Regions from separate parts of the Pseudoduganella plicata genome, predicted to be linked through region 3. Evidence: predicted binding sites of a transcription regulator. Region 3 holds the regulator's gene; each other region holds the start of a gene.
What was found. Region 3 encodes sigma-54, which starts transcription at its own class of promoters, with help from an activator protein. Its sites were predicted from a motif close to TGGCANGNAANCTGCTTT; they were not measured.
Positions count from the first base shown of each region.

Region 1: E1742_RS00560 (urease accessory protein UreD) is a predicted target of sigma-54. The motif match lies at 3,026-3,043, and genes of this name have one in related genera.
Region 2: E1742_RS18280 (TldD/PmbA family protein) is a predicted target of sigma-54. The motif match lies at 2,724-2,741, and genes of this name have one in related genera.

Region 1 is NZ_CP038026.1:129,691-134,961, forward strand. It holds gene E1742_RS00540 (SulP family inorganic anion transporter) at 1-252, shown strand, start outside; gene E1742_RS00545 (DUF885 domain-containing protein) at 249-2,021, shown strand; gene E1742_RS00550 (hypothetical protein) at 2,095-2,607, shown strand; gene E1742_RS00555 (hypothetical protein) at 2,670-2,903, shown strand; gene E1742_RS00560 (urease accessory protein UreD) at 3,075-3,914, shown strand; gene E1742_RS00565 (urease subunit gamma) at 3,926-4,228, shown strand; gene E1742_RS00570 (urease subunit beta) at 4,236-4,553, shown strand; gene ureC (urease subunit alpha) at 4,550-5,271, shown strand, end outside.
Region 2 is NZ_CP038026.1:4,166,868-4,172,138, forward strand. It holds gene E1742_RS18270 (serine hydrolase) at 1-1,363, shown strand, start outside; gene E1742_RS18275 (class I SAM-dependent methyltransferase) at 1,747-2,556, opposite strand; gene E1742_RS18280 (TldD/PmbA family protein) at 2,822-4,459, shown strand; gene E1742_RS18285 (TldD/PmbA family protein) at 4,476-5,271, shown strand, end outside.
Region 3 is NZ_CP038026.1:4,294,975-4,300,245, forward strand. It holds gene E1742_RS18905 (KpsF/GutQ family sugar-phosphate isomerase) at 1-590, shown strand, start outside; gene E1742_RS18910 (KdsC family phosphatase) at 590-1,144, shown strand; gene lptC (LPS export ABC transporter periplasmic protein LptC) at 1,153-1,755, shown strand; gene lptA (lipopolysaccharide transport periplasmic protein LptA) at 1,766-2,341, shown strand; gene lptB (LPS export ABC transporter ATP-binding protein) at 2,341-3,105, shown strand; gene E1742_RS18930 (RNA polymerase factor sigma-54) at 3,112-4,581, shown strand; gene hpf (ribosome hibernation-promoting factor, HPF/YfiA family) at 4,666-5,016, shown strand.

The DNA.
Region 1 (5,271 bases), 1.7 Mb from region 3:
CGCCACCTGGTGCTGGCCATGTCGGCCGTCAGTTCGATCGACACGACGGCGCTGTTCGCGCTGCAGGAGCTCAATGCCAGCCTGCGCACGCGCGGCATCCACCTGCACCTGGCCGAAGTAAAAGGGCCCGTGATGGACCGGCTGCGGGCCAGCAGCCTGCCCGATACGCTCAATGGCCGCATCTTCCTCAGCACGGCAATTGCCAGCGATTTCCTCAACAACGAGAACTACCCTGACAAGGAACCCCGATGAAAGAGATGAACGCGGCCATGCTGGCCGCCTGCCTGCTGCTGGGCGCGCATGTAGGTGCCAACGCGGGCGCGAACGCGGTCGCCAAGGCGGGAGCCGCCACGAAATCGCTGGACGACCAGTTCCGCGCGATCTACACGCAGGAATGGAAGTGGCGCCAGTCGCAGCGCCTGGAGGATGCCGAGGACGACACCAGCGGGATTCGCGCCACGCTGCCGAAAATCGACGCGCCGACCCAACTGGCACGCCAGCGCTACTGGGAAGAGACGCTGCGCCGGCTCGACGCCATCGACGAGAAGCGGCTGTCGGCGCCGGAGCGCATCAACTACGCCGTCTACCGCGCGCAGATTGCCGCGCTGCTGGACAACCAGCGCTTCCGCGAATATGAGAAGCCGCTCAACGCCGACTCGGCGTTCTGGTCGAACCTGACGTACGAAGCGCGCAAGACGTTCCGCACGGCGGCGGAGTACCGCGCCTACGTGGCCCAGCTGAACGACGTGCCGCGCTACTTCAACGACGAAATGGCGAACATGCGTGCCGGCCTGGCGCGCGGCTTCACGCCGCCGAAGGTGACGTTGCAGGGCCGCGACGGCTCGCTCGTCGCCGTGGCGGACGCGAAGCCGGAGGACACGGCGTTCTTCAAGCCGTTCAAGGACATGCCGGCGACGATACCGGCGGCCGAACAGGCGTCGTTGCGCGAGGCGGCGTTGGCCGCCATTCGCACGGCCGTCATCCCGGCCCATGCGGCGCTGCTCAAATTCATGCGCGAGCAGTACGTGCCGGGCGCCACGGACAACCTGGCGGCGCAACGCCTGCCTGACGGCAAGGCCTACTATCAATCCAAGATCGTCGAGTTCACGACAACGAACCTGACGGCCGACGAGATCCATAACATCGGCCTGGCGGAGATGGCGAAGATCCGCGCCGAGATGGCGCAGGTGATGAAGGACGTGAAGTTCGACGGCGACCTGCCGGCATTCCTGCACTTCCTGCGTACCGATCCGCGCTTCTATGCCAAGACGCCGGAAGAGCTGCTGATGCGCGCGGCCTGGATCGCCAAGAAATTCGACGGCAAGGCGGAGCAGTATTTCGGCCGCCTGCCGCGCAGCCGCTTTGCCATCATCCCCGTGCCGCCGGAGCAGGCGCCGTACTACACGTCCGGCCGCGGCGGCCCGGGTGTCTACCTCGTCAACACGTACAACCTGCCGGCGCGCGCGCTGTACAGCCTGCCCGCGCTGACCCTGCACGAATCCGCGCCGGGCCATGCGTTCCAGATGCCGGTGGCGCTGGAGCAGAAGGGCCGTCCGGCGTTCCGCAATGCCTATATCTCCGCCTACGGCGAAGGCTGGGCGCTGTATTCAGAGCGCCTCGGCACCGAGATGGGCATCTATGAGACACCGTACGAGGTATTCGGCATGCTCAGTTACCAGGCCTGGCGCGCGTCCCGCCTGGTCGTCGACACCGGCATCCATGCCAAGGGCTGGACGCGTGAGCAGGCGCAGCGCTACCTGATGGAGAATACCGCGCTGTCCCGCCATGAAGTGGAGACGGAAGTGGACCGCTATATTTCCTGGCCGGGCCAGGCGCTGTCGTACTACCTCGGCGAGATGGCGATCATCGACGCGCGCCGCCAGGCGGAAGCGGCGCTGGGTGCAAAGTTCGACATCCGCGCCTTCCACGACACGGTGCTGGAGCTGGGCTCCGTGCCGCTGCCGGTGCTGAAGGCACGCATCGAGCGATTTATTGCGGAAGGCGGGAAGGGGCCGTATTGACCGTTGAGTAACTGCAACATGCGGACGGGAAACGACTTCTACAGTGAGTCTTTCCACTGTGAAGGAGGTCCGCATGAACGTCATTCTCCGTACCGCCGCGCTGGCGGCGCTGCTGCTGGCGGCCGGCAGCGCATCCGCTGCCGGGGCCAAGACCGAAGCCATCTACAAGTTCAAGGATGCGCCGCGCACCGGCAGCCACGTCGCGCGCAACGTCGCGTTTTCTGCGGTGCCATTCGACAAGCGCTACGCCGACCTCAGCGCTGCTCAGCGCGACGTGGTGCGGGGTGCCTATGAACGCTTGGGCGAGAACGACGAACCGCCGTTCCCGGCCTACGGACTGAACCCGATCTTCCGCCTGCTGGCCCGGCTGGACCGGTCGCTGATCAAGGCCGGCCTGCTACGCGCCGCAGTCACGGTAGGCCCCGACGGCAAACCGGTTTCCGTGCGGGTGCTGGATGCGCCCAACGAATTTCTGACGGGATTTGTCGGCAACGCGCTGCTGCTGCAGGATTACAAGCCGGCCATCTGCGCCGGCCAGCCGTGCGGCCAGGAGTTCCTGCTGCTGGCAACGCTGACTGACGAATAGCGTGTGTGTATGCCAGGGCGCTGTCGGGTATCATAGCGCCCTGACAACCCGGAGTTTCACCGATGCCTCTTTATCAGATCTGGTACAACGATCTCGACCAGCCGCTGGTCGTCAACCCGCCTTACCGCCTGCGCGACGTGGAAATCGTCGGCGAGGTGCTGCGCCACGAACATCGTGCCAACCGCCAGAGTGCGGACCCGAGCGGCCTGACCGTGCGCGAGCTGCTGCGCATTAATGGCCTGCGCAACCTGCGCTACACGATGGACGAAAGCGAGCCGGTCACCCTGACCGGTTGACGGTGGCGCTGGGCGCGCTGCCTTGACAGGCAAGCGCGTCCTCTTTCCGGGCACCGGGCATATTCGCGCACCATTCTGGTGCGGCGGACCGGGCAGCCGTCGGTCCCGGGTCCCTCGTAGCTTGGCACGCTCCTTGCATCTGATGGGAGGTCTGCCACCAGTGCCAAGCCCATGCCCGATTGCCACCCCGATTCCGTTACCACCGCCGCCTGGCAGGCCCGCCTGCGGCTGGGCTTCCGGCGCGACGGTGGCGTGACCCGGCTGGCGCAGCGCGAGCACAGCGGCCCGCTGCGCGTGCAGAAGGCGCTGTATCCGGAAGATCCGGCAATCTGCCATGCGATCGTCGTGCATCCGCCCGGCGGTGTGGTGGGCGGCGACCGTCTCGCCATTGACGTCCATGTCGGCGAGACCGCCCACGCATTCCTGACCACGCCCGGTGCGGCCAAGTGGTACCGCGCCAATGGCAAGGTGGCGCACCAGCAGGTGACGCTGGACGTCGCCGCTGGCGGCTCGCTCGAATGGCTGCCGCAGGAAACCATTCTCTTCAACGATGCCCACGTCGAGCTGGATCATCACGTCACGCTGGCGCCCGATGCCGCCTACCTGGGCTGCGAAATCCTGTGCCTGGGCCGGCGCGCCGCCGGCGAGACGTTCAACACCGGCCGCATCGGCCAGCGCATGTCGATCCGCCGCGGCGGCCGGCTGCTGTGGTGGGAGCAGGGCGCGCTGACGCCCGGGCTGCAAGAAAGCCCCGTCGGCATGGCCGGTGCCAGCGTCTGCGCCACGCTGCTGGCCTGTGGGCCACAAGTCCCGCCGGACGTATTGCAGGCAGTCCGCGCCCTGGCCGACGTTCCGCACTTCGGTGCGACCCAGATGAAATATTTGCTTGCCGTGCGCTGGCTGGGCGACGACAGCGAGGCCGCGCGCGACATCATGCTGGCCGCGTGGCGGCTGCTGCGGCCGGCCGTGCTGGCCCGCGAGCCCGCCGACCCGCGCAGCTGGCGCACCTGAAAGGAAACCTCATGGACCTGACACCCCGCGAAAAAGACAAGATGCTGATCTTCACGGCCGGCCTGCTGGCCGAGCGCCGCCTGGCACGCGGCCTGAAACTGAACCACCCGGAAAGCGTGGCGCTGATCAGCGCGGCGCTGCTGGAAGGCGCCCGCGACGGCAAGAGCGTGGCGCAGCTGATGTCCGACGGGACAAAGATCCTGACGCGCGACCAGGTCATGGAAGGCGTCCCGGAAATGATCCCGGACATCCAGGTCGAAGCCACCTTCCCGGACGGCAGCAAGCTCGTGACCGTCCACAACCCCATCGTGTGAGGCCACCATGATTCCCGGCGAATACCAGCTGCAGGCAGGCGAGATCGCGTTGAACGCGGGCCGCGAGACGGACACCGTCGTCGTTGCCAACAAGGGCGACCGGCCGATCCAGGTCGGCTCCCATTTCCATTTTTTCGAAGTCAACAGCGCGCTGTCGTTCGAACGCTGGAAGGCGTACGGCCGGCGCCTGAATATCGCTGCGGGTACCGCCGTGCGCTTCGAGCCGGGCCAGCAGCGCACCGTGGAACTGGTGGCGCTGGAAGGCGACCGCGAGGTGTACGGTTTCTCCGGCAAGGTGATGGGCAAGCTGAAGGACAAGCCTTGACGACGATCTCGCGCCGCGCCTATGCCGAGATGTACGGCCCCACCACGGGCGACCGGATCCGCCTGGCGGACACGGCGCTGTTCATCGAGATCGAGCGCGACTGCGCGACCTACGGCGAAGAGGTCAAGTTCGGCGGCGGCAAGGTGATCCGCGACGGCATGGGCCAGTCGCAGCGCGCGCACGCGCTGGTGATGGACACCGTCATCACCAATGCCGTCATCGTCGATCACTGGGGCATCGTCAAGGCCGACATCGGCCTGAAGGACGGCCGCATCGCCGCCATCGGCAAGGCCGGCAATCCCGACATCCAGCCCGACGTGACGATGGCGATCGGCGCCGCCACCGAGATCATTGCCGGCGAGGGAATGATCGTCACCGCGGGCGGCGTGGACAGCCATATCCACTTCATCTGCCCGCAGCAGATCGAGGAAGCGTTGATGAGCGGGGTGACGACGATGATCGGCGGCGGCACCGGTCCCGCTGTCGGCACGGCGGCAACCACGTGCACGCCGGGGCCGTGGCATCTGCACGCGATGCTGCAGGCGGCCGATGCATTCCCGATGAACCTCGGTTTTCTCGGCAAGGGCAATGTTAGCCTGCCGCTGCCGCTGGAAGAGCAGATCCGCGCCGGCGCCATCGGCCTGAAGCTGCACGAGGACTGGGGCAGCACGCCGGCCGCCATCGACAACTGCCTGAGTGTGGCGGAGCGCTTCGACAT
Region 2 (5,271 bases), 130 kb from region 3:
GCCCGTGACGGGCAATACGCTGTTCGAGATTGCGTCCAATTCGAAGGCGTTCACGGCGGCGGCGCTGGCGCAGCTGGTCGACGAGGGCAAGCTGAAATGGGACGATCCGGTGACGCAGCACCTGCCGGACTTCCAGATGTACGACCCGTACGTGACACGCGAGATGACGGTGCGTGACCTGCTGGTCCACCGCAGCGGGCTGGGACTGGGCGCCGGCGACCTGCTGTGGTGGCCGACCACGACATTCAGCACGGACGAAATCATCCACCGCCTGCGTTACGTGAAGCCGGCGACGAGCTTTCGCGCCAGCTATGCGTACGACAACCTGCTGTACATCGTGGCAGGCCGCATCGTGGCGCAGAAGACGGGCAAGCCGTGGGGCGACGCGATCCGCGCGAGGATCCTGGCGCCGCTGGGCATGGACGGCACCACGACCAGCGTGGCGGCGATGCTGGGCTCAAGCGATTACGCGGCGCCGCACAGCCGCATCAATGACCGCATCGCCGTCGTCAAGCCGATGCCGGTCGAGAATGCGGTTGGCGCCGTCGGCATCAACACGAGCGCGGCGGACTTCGCCAAATGGATGAACGCGCTGCTGGCCGGCGGCAAGTTTGAAGACGACAAACGCCTGTTCAGTGCCGCGCAGGCGCGCGAGATGTGGACGCCGCAAACGCCCGTGAAGATCAGCGAGCCAAAACCGGCGCTGGCCGCCACGCGCGCCAACTTCAATTCATATGGCCTGGGCTTCTACGTGCGTGACTACCGCGGGTACAAGATGGTGATGCACGGTGGTGCCTTGCAAGGGTTCTATTCGCGCGTGGCGATGCTGCCGGACCAGAAGCTGGGTGTGGCGATCTTTACCAACGCGGAGAACAGCGGCTCGATGGCGGCGCTGCAGTGGCGCATCCTCGACCATTACCTGGGCGTGGAGCCGACCGACTGGATCGGCATCATCGCCGCGCAGGAGCAGCAGAGCCACCGCGACGAACTGGCGCGCCAGGGCAAGCTTGTTGCCGCGCGCGCCGCCGCGTCGAAGCCTTCGCTGCCGCGTGCCAGCTATGACGGCGAATACAGCGATCCGTGGTACGGCAATGCCGTCATCCGGCACGAAGGTAAAAAACAGATCTTCACGTTCACCCGCACGCCGGACCTGACGGGCGAGATGGAGCACTTCCAGCACGACACGTTCATCGTGCGCTGGAAGGAGCGCAACTTCAACGCCGATGCCTACGTGACGTTCGCGCTCAACCCGGACGGCTCGATCGAACGCATGAAGATGACGGCGATCTCCAGCGAGACGGATTTCAGCTATGACTTCCACGATCTGTCGTTCACGCCAGTGAAGGCCAAGGCGGCGCCGTAACACCGATGATCGCCGGTCCACAAAAGTCGGTGGGACCGGCACCTGTCGTTCGACGAAGCTGGAAGCGCACCTGTCAAACCTTTCAGTTTTGTACCAAATTCGGCAAAAACACATGTAACAGTGCGTTTCAGTGAACCTCTTTCATGTGCAAATGCAGCATAATCTCGCTCTTGTCATAATATGAAAGTTGTTTCCGCATGAATGAGCTGTTTGTATCGATTGTCCTGGTGTGCGGCTCCATGGTCGCGGGCTTCGTCGCTTTTTGCAGCTTCATGAGCCGGATTCAGCGTCGCTGACAGCGGGCATCCACGAAAAAAGAGCCGCCGGAACGTTGTTCCCGCGGCTCTTTCCATTTGTACGGATGTCTGGCGCTCTTGAATGCCTTACTGCTTCACGAACTTCAGCGTCATGCGGTCGCTCTCGCCGATCGCGGCATACCTGGCCCGGTCCTCATCCTTGTTGGCATACGTCGGCGGCAAGGCCCACACACCGCCCTTGTGATCGGCCGTGTCCTTCGGATTGGCATTGATCTCCGATTTCGCCGCCAGCTTGAAGCCGGCGCCTTCCACCAGCTTGATCACGTACGCCTCGTGCATATAGCCCGATGACGCTTTCGCTTCCTGCGGCTTCGATGCGGGCAGGCGGTGCTCCACCACGCCGAACACGCCGCCCGGCTTCAATGCCGCGTGCACGCTGGCCAGCAGCGCCTTGAGCTTGTCGTCGCCGCCTTCCGTCCAGTTGTGCAGGTTGCGGAACGTGAGCACCATGTCCGCGCTGCCGGCCGGCGCGTAATTGAACACGCCGTTGCCCGGCTCGAACGCGCCCAGCTGCACCTTGCCGTATACCGTCGGGTTCGCATCCAGGCGTGCCTTGAAGCGCTCGCCCGCCTTGGCCGTGTTCGGCGACTTCGATGTCGGCGTGGCGCCGGCCGCGATCAGCTTGCCCTGGTCGCGCAGGTAAGGTGCCAGAATCTCCGTGTACCAGCCGCCGCCAGGCGCCAGTTCCACCACCGTCATGTTCGGCTTGATGCCGAAGAAGGTCAGCGTCTCGTATGGGTGGCGATAGGCGTCGCGCTTCACATTGTCCGGCGTGCGCGAGCTGGCGCCGATCGCGGCCTTGAGGGCGGAATCGTCGGCCAGGGCCGGGGCGCTGCTGGCCGCTGCAAGCAGGGCTGCGGCGAAGAATCGTTTCATGCGGGTCTCCTGTAAGTGATGGGCGGGGCGGGCGCTTCGTGGGCGCGCCAGCGCGTTGATCATCAGTCAAGACGACGGCACGGTCAAGTGTCCGCATCGGACGCCCGCGGACGCCCGTGGACACTGTCCGGACAGACCCTGTAGGCACGCGTACAACACTTTCAAAATGGCATGATATTTGCGTATGCGACACATTGGTTTGCTGGTAATGTTTTGGGCTCGTCAGCGGTTCATCAGCGGCTCGTGTTATTCACTTGGAGACTTTATGGAACGACGTGCATTTCTCAATCTCGGCGGCGCAGCGCTGGGCACCATGCTGTTGCCACCCTTCGGCAGGGCCATCGCGGCCGAAGAGCTGGTTCGGCCCGTGGAAACGAAGTTCAAGAAAATGCTGGCCGATACGGCGCTGACGGCGGCCACGCAGGCGGGCGCCAGCTATTGCGACGTGCGCGTGGGCCGCTACCTGAACCAGTTCATCACGACGCGCGACCTGAATATCGAGAATGTCACGAACACGGAATCGGCCGGTGTCGGCGTGCGCGTCATCGCGGGCGGCGCCTACGGTTTCGCCGCGACCAACGACATGACGCCCGACGGCGTGGCTGGCGCTGCGCGCCAGGCCGTCGCCATTGCCCGCGCCAATGCCAAACTGCAGACCGAACCGGTGCAGCTTGCACCAACACCGGGCGTCGGCGAGGTCGCATGGGCCACGCCGTTCAAGAAGGACTGGCGCACGGTGCCGATCAAGGAGAAAGCCGAGCTGCTGATCGCCGGGAACAAGGCCGGCATGGAGGCAGGCGCTTCGTTCATGCAATCGCTGCTGTTCCAGGTGAACCAGCAGAAGTACTTTGCCTCGACCGACGGTTCTTACATCGACCAGGACCTGCACCGCCTGTGGGTGCCGTTCTTCGCCACGGCCGTGGACAAGACGAGCGGCAAGTTCCGTTCGCGTTCGGGCCTGTCCACGCCGGTCGGCATGGGCTACGAATACCTGGACGGCCGCAAGGAAGACAAATTCCAGGCCGCCGGCGGCGTCACCACGCTGTACCGCAATTCGTATGACCTGATCGAGGATGCGCGCGCCGCCGGCAAACAGGCCAAGCAGAAGCTGACGGCCAAATCCGTCCAGCCGGGCAAGTACGACCTGGTGCTGTCGCCCGAACACCTATGGCTGACGATTCACGAATCCGTCGGCCACCCGACGGAGCTGGACCGCGTGCTGGGCTACGAGGCCAACTTCGCCGGCACCAGCTTCGCCACGCTGGACAAATGGCAGTCGAAGAAATTCAAGTACGGTGCCGACATCGTCAACATCGTGGCCGACAAGACGACGCCTGGCTCGCTGGGCGCGGTCGGCTACGACGACGAAGGCGTCAAGTGCAAGCGCTGGGACATCATCAAGGACGGCGTGCTGGTGAACTACCAGGCCACGCGCGACCAGGCCCACATCATCGGCGAGAAGGAATCGCACGGCTGCTCGTACGCGGACAGCTGGAGCAGCGTGCAGTTCCAGCGCATGCCGAATGTCTCGCTCCAGGCGGGCAAGAAGCAGCTGACGCCCGACCAGATGATCAAGGACGTCAAGAAGGGCATCTATATCGTCGGCGACGGTTCGTTCTCGATCGACCAGCAGCGCTATAACTTCCAGTTCGGCGGCCAGCTGTTCTACGAAATCAAGGATGGCAAGATCACGCAGCCGCTGGAAGACGTGGCCTACCAGGCCAACACGCAGGAGTTCTGGAACGCGTGCACGGCACTGTGCGATGAGCGCGACTGGCGCATGGGCGGCTCGTTCTTCGACGGCAAAGGCCAGCCGAGCCAGTCTAGCATCGTCTCGCATGGCGCCTCGACGGCACGCTTCAACGGCATCAACGTGATCAACACCGCCCGCAAGATCGGCTGATAAGAGGGACTACCAGATGAAGATGTTGAACCAGGACGATACCAAACGCATCACCGACAAGGTGCTTTCCCTCTCCAAGGCCGACGAATGCACCGTCACGATCAAGGGCGGGCGCACCGGCAATATCCGCTATGCCCGCAACGCCGTCTCCACGGCGGGCCTTGTCGAGAACACGGAAATCGCGATCTCCGTCGCCTTCGGCAAGAAGCAGGGCACCGCCAGCGTCAACGAGTTTGACGACAAGTCGCTGGAAAAGGCCGTGCGCCGGGCCGAGGACCTGGCGCGCCTGGCACCGGAAAATCCTGAATTCATGCCGACGCCTGCCGCCGTCGCATTCAAGAGCTCATCGACGTTCAGCGCGAAGACCGACGCAATCGACCCGGAATTTCGCGCCCAGGTGGCGGCCTACAGCATCGAGGCCTGCCGCAAGAACAAACTCGTCGCAGCCGGCTTCTTCACCGACGAAAGCGGATTCGAGACGATCGCCAATTCGCGCGGCGTATTCGGCCACCAGCAGCGCACCAACGTCGACTTCACTTGCACCGTACGCACGGAAGACGGCCGCGGGTCGGGCTGGGTGCGCCGCGATGCGAACGACGTGAGCAAGTTCGACGCCCGCGCCGCATCGGACGTCGCAATCGAAAAAGCCCTGCGCTCGGTGGAAGCGAAAGCGCTGGAGCCAGGCCGCTATACGGTCATCCTGGAACCGGCCGCAACCTCCGACCTGATGGCGTACATGTTCAACAGCTTCGACGCCCGCAGCGCAGATGAAGGCCGCAGCTTCCTGGCGAAGCAGGGCGGCCGGAATCGGC
Region 3 (5,271 bases):
AATCGAGCCTGGCGAAGCTGGCGGACGTGCATCTGGACGTGTCGGTCGCCAAGGAAGCATGCCCGATGAACCTGGCGCCCACGGCATCGACGACCGTCACGCTGGCGCTGGGCGATGCGATTGCCGTCGCGTTGCTGGACCTGCGCGGCTTCAAGGAAGAAGACTTCGCCCGCTCGCACCCTGGCGGCGCGCTGGGCCGGCGCCTGCTGACCCACGTGCGCGATGTGATGCGCAGCGGTGACGCGATTCCCGCCGTGACAACCGAAACGGCACTTCCCGAGGCGCTGATGCAGATCACGCAGAAGGGGATGGGCATGACGGCCGTGGTGGATGCAGACTACCGTCCGGTGGGCGTGTTTACCGACGGCGATTTGCGCCGGATGATCGACAAGGTGCAGGACTTCAGCAAGGTGATCATCAAGGATGTGATGCATGCCAATCCGCGCACGATCGGGCCGGACAAGCTGGCCGTCGATGCCGTCGCCATCATGGAACAGTACCGCATCAACCAGATGCTGGTCGTCGACGACGACGGCCGGCTGGCCGGCGCGCTGCACATCCACGACCTGACGCGGGCGAAGGTGATCTGATGGCGGACGATCTCATGAAGCGGCCGATCGACATGCAGAACGTGCAACGGGCGGCCGGTGTCCGCCTGATGATTTTCGACGTGGACGGCGTGCTGACCGACGGCAGCCTGCATTACGGCGCAGATGGCGAAGCGTTCAAGACGTTCAACGTGCAGGATGGCCTGGGCATCAAGCTGCTGCAGGAAGCGGGCATCCAGACGGCCATCATCAGTGCACGCCGTTCGCCGCAAGTGACGGCGCGGGCGAGGGACCTTGGCATCGATCACGTGCACCAGGGCGGCCACGACAAGCTGACACCGTTCAACGCGCTGCTGGCGCAACTGGGCCTGACGGCCGACCAGGTGGGCTTCATCGGCGACGATGTCGTCGACCTGCCGATCCTGTCGCGCGTGGGCTTTGCCGTGGCCGTGCCGAACGGGCGCCAGGAAGTGCTGGCGCGCGCCCATTACATCGCGGCCAATCATGGCGGCCGCGGCGCCGTGCGCGAAGTATGCGAGTTCGTGCTGCGCGCGCAGGGGCTTTATGACAAGACCATGGCCCAGTTCCTGATCTAGGAGTCACGATGCGCAATCAAAGGACCGCCCACCGCTACCGCCTGTCCGTCGGCCTCGTGCTCGGCCTGTTCGGTGCGTTCGGCAGTTTCTGGCTGGTCGAGATGATGAACCGCGGCGGCGACGAGCTGCAGGGCGGCCTCAAGGTCAACGAGCCCGATTACATCGTCGAAAATTTTTCGTTCGTGCGGATGACAAAGACGGGGCAGCCCAGCTACATCATCTCGGGCGACAAGCTGACGCACCGGCCGGTGGACGATTCGTCGGACATCGTCAAGCCCGTCGTGCGCAGCCTGTCGGGCGAGCGCGAGCCGATGGACATCCATGCCGAGCGCGCGCGCGTGGACCAGGACAACACGCGCGTGACGCTGATGGAGAACGTGCGCATCGACCGCGCCGCGTCGGCCAACTCGCAGGAAATGCATCTGGCCACGCAGTCGCTGACGATTTTCCCCGAGGAGGACCGGATGGAAACGAACCAGCCCGTGCGCCTGCAGCTGGGGAACGCCACCGCCACCGGCACGGCCATGCGCGCCAACAACGCCACGCGGCAGTTGCAATTGACCGGTCGCGGCACCATCGTGTATCCACCGCGCGGGCAACAGACCAAATAGGATTCAATCAATGAAGAAACTCATACTGACGGCGGCACTGCTGGCGGGGATGGCGGGACTGGCAGGACATGCCGTCGCCGAAAAGGCCGACTCGTACCAGAAGACGGTGATCAACTACGGCACGCTCGATGCCGACGACGTCAAGCAGGTGTACACGTTCACGGGCGACGTCACGCTGACCCGCGGCACGCTGTCGATGAAGGCCGACAAGGCCGTCGTCACCTACACGCCGGACGGCTACCAGCTTGCCACGCTGACGGGCGGCGCGCGCAAGGTCTCCTTCCGCCAGAAGCGCGACGGCGAAGGCGACCAGTGGATGGAAGGCGAAGCCGAACGGATGGAATACGACGAGAAGGCCGAGCTGGTGAAGCTGTATTCGAAGGCGAAGATCCGCCGGCTGGAAGGCAAGAAGCCGAGCGACGAAGTCGAAGGCGAGTTCATCTCCTATGACAGCCGCAAGGAATACTTCAGCGTGCGCAATACGGACGCCGGCACCAACAAGCCCGGCGCGGGCCGTGGCACGATGGTGATCCAGCCGAAACGCACGGAGCCGGCTCCGGCCTCGACACCGGCCGCGGGGAAATAATGGCGGACGTGACCCCGGAAAACTGCGGCAGCACGCTGATCGTGCGCGGCCTGCAAAAGAGCTACGGCAAGCGCCAGGTGGTGCACGACGTGTCGCTGCAGGTAGCCTGCGGCGAAGTGGTGGGCCTGCTGGGGCCGAACGGCGCGGGCAAGACGACGTCGTTCTACATGATCGTCGGCCTGGTCGCGTCCGACGCGGGCACCATCGACATCAGCGGCACCGACATCTCCAGCCTGCCGATCCACAAGCGCGCCAACCTGGGGCTGTCCTACCTGCCGCAGGAAGCGTCGGTGTTCCGCAAGCTGACGGTGGAGGAAAATATCCGCGCCGTCCTGGAAATCCAGAAGGTCGACGGCAAGGCCCTGACAAAGGCGCAGATCGACGAGCGCCTGAACAACCTGCTGGCCGACCTGCAGATCGAGAAGCTGCGCGAGAACACGGCGCTGTCGCTGTCGGGCGGCGAGCGCCGTCGCGTCGAGATCGCGCGCGCCCTGGCAACCAATCCGCGCTTCGTGTTGCTGGACGAACCGTTTGCCGGCGTCGATCCGATCGCCGTGATCGAGATCCAGCGGATCGTGCGTTTCCTGAAGGAGCGCAGTATCGGCGTGCTCATCACGGACCACAATGTACGGGAGACGCTGGGCATCTGCGACCGGGCGTACATCATCAATCAGGGCAGCGTCCTGGCGTCGGGCCGGCCGGACGATATCATTGCCGACGAATCCGTGCGGCGCGTGTATCTTGGTGAACACTTCCGTATGTGACCGCACATGAAACAGTCTCTGCAACTGCGAACGTCGCAGCACCTGGCGCTGACACCACAGCTGCAGCAGTCCATCCGGCTGCTGCAGTTGTCCACGCTGGAACTGCACCAGGAACTGGAACAGCTGCTGACGGATAACCCGCTGCTGGAACGGCTCGACGATCCGCTCGACCGTTCGCTGCGGCTGCTGGCCGATGGCGCCATCGGCCAGCAGAGCGCGCCCGAGGCACCGGCCGAAGGCCCGCCCCAGCAAACCGACGCGGCGGCCCCCGCAGAGGCAGAACCGTATGACGGCGCCGACGCGGACCGCGGCCCGGAAGGCGATACCGACTGGACCGACGCGGGCCGCGGCAAGGCGCCGGACGACGACGACGCGCGGCCGCAACTGGAAGCGAGCCATTGTTCGCTGCGCGAACACCTGATGGAGCAGATGCGGGTGACGGTGCAACAGCCGCGCGACCGGGCGCTTGTCGAGCTGATCATCGACGCGCTGGACGAAAACGGCTACCTGGAAGAGAGCCTGGACGAGATCCACGGCCGCCTGCCCGAAGAGCTGGAAGTGGAAATGGAAGAGCTGCGCACGGCGCTGGCGCTGCTGCAGAGCTTCGATCCGGTGGGCGTCGGCGCCCGCAGCGCGTCCGAATGCCTGGCGCTGCAGATCCGCAAGATGCCGGGCGTGCCGCTGGTGACGCGCCGGATGGCGCTGTGCATTGTCGAGAAACACCTGGCCTGGTTTGCCCAGCGCGACTTCAACAAGCTCAAGAAGGCGCTCGATTGCGACGACGAAGACCTGCGCGAAGCACAGGCCGTCATTCGCCAGTGCAACCCCCATCCGGGCGCCGCGTATGCGTCCGACGTGTCAGACTATGTCGTACCGGATGTGATTGTGAAGAAGGGCCGCAACGGCTGGGTGGTCACGCTGAACAACGACGTGATGCCGCGCCTGCGCGTGAACGCGCTGTATGCCAGCCTGCTCAAACAGGGCAAGGGCGAAAGCCAGATGGGCGCGCAGCTGCAGGAAGCGAAGTGGCTGATCAAGAATATGCGCCAGCGCTTCGACACGATCCTGCGCGTCGCACAGGCCATCGTCGAGCGGCAGAAGAACTTTTTCTCGCATGGCGCGGTGGCCATGCGACCCCTTGTGTTGCGTGAAATAGCTGATACACTGGGGCTACACGAGAGTACGATCTCTCGGGTGACAACTCAGAAATATATGCTCACTCCCCATGGCATGTTTGAGTTGAAGTATTTTTTTGGCAGCCACGTCGCAACCGAAGCGGGTGGGGAAGCTTCCTCGACTGCGATCCGTGCGCTGATCGTGCAATTCACAGGAGCCGAAGACCCGAAGAACCCTTTATCCGACAGTAAGATTGCGGACATGCTGGGAGAACAGGGCATGGTGATTGCGCGACGCACTGTTGCCAAGTATCGCGAAGCCTTGAAAATCCCTCCCGTCAGCCTCCGCAAGTCCTTGTAGTGCATGGGTTCCTCTGCGCCGCCGGCTTTTTACCACGGCGGGCAACGCACGAACCTTAGAGCGACATCATCTTTAGGAGTGTGTATGAATCTCACCATCAGTGGACATCATATCGACGTAACCCCAGCCATCCGCGAATACGTGCAGAACAAGCTGGAGCGCGTGAAACGACATTTCGATCAAGTGATCGACGTTTCTGTCATCCTGACTGTAGATAACCTCACCGAGAAAGAGAAGCGCCAGAAAGCAGAGATCAACCTGCGCATGTCGGGCAAGACCATATTTGTGGAAAGCGTGGCACAGGACCTGTACGCGGCCATCGATACGCTGATCGATAAGCTGGACCGCTCGGTCATGAAATACAAGGACAAAGTGCAGAATCACAATCATGATTCCATCAAGCACCTGGCCGAAAGCGATATCCCCGCTGCGTAACGCAGCTGTGTAATTCCAGAGAAAAAGGGCGCGAAAGCGCCCTTCTGCATTCAGGGTCGCGCAACAACTCCGCCATCCACTGCCGCGTTCGTGTCGACCCCCTAGGGTCACGCCCTGACATCGACACAAGCTGAGCCGTTGTTTTTTCTCGCCATCCATCAGGGCGCAATCCCCCACCGTTCCGCTTCCCGCTTTCAACGCAATATTTGTCGTCTGCCGCGCTAGAATGGGGCATCTCTGACTATTCCTGCTGCC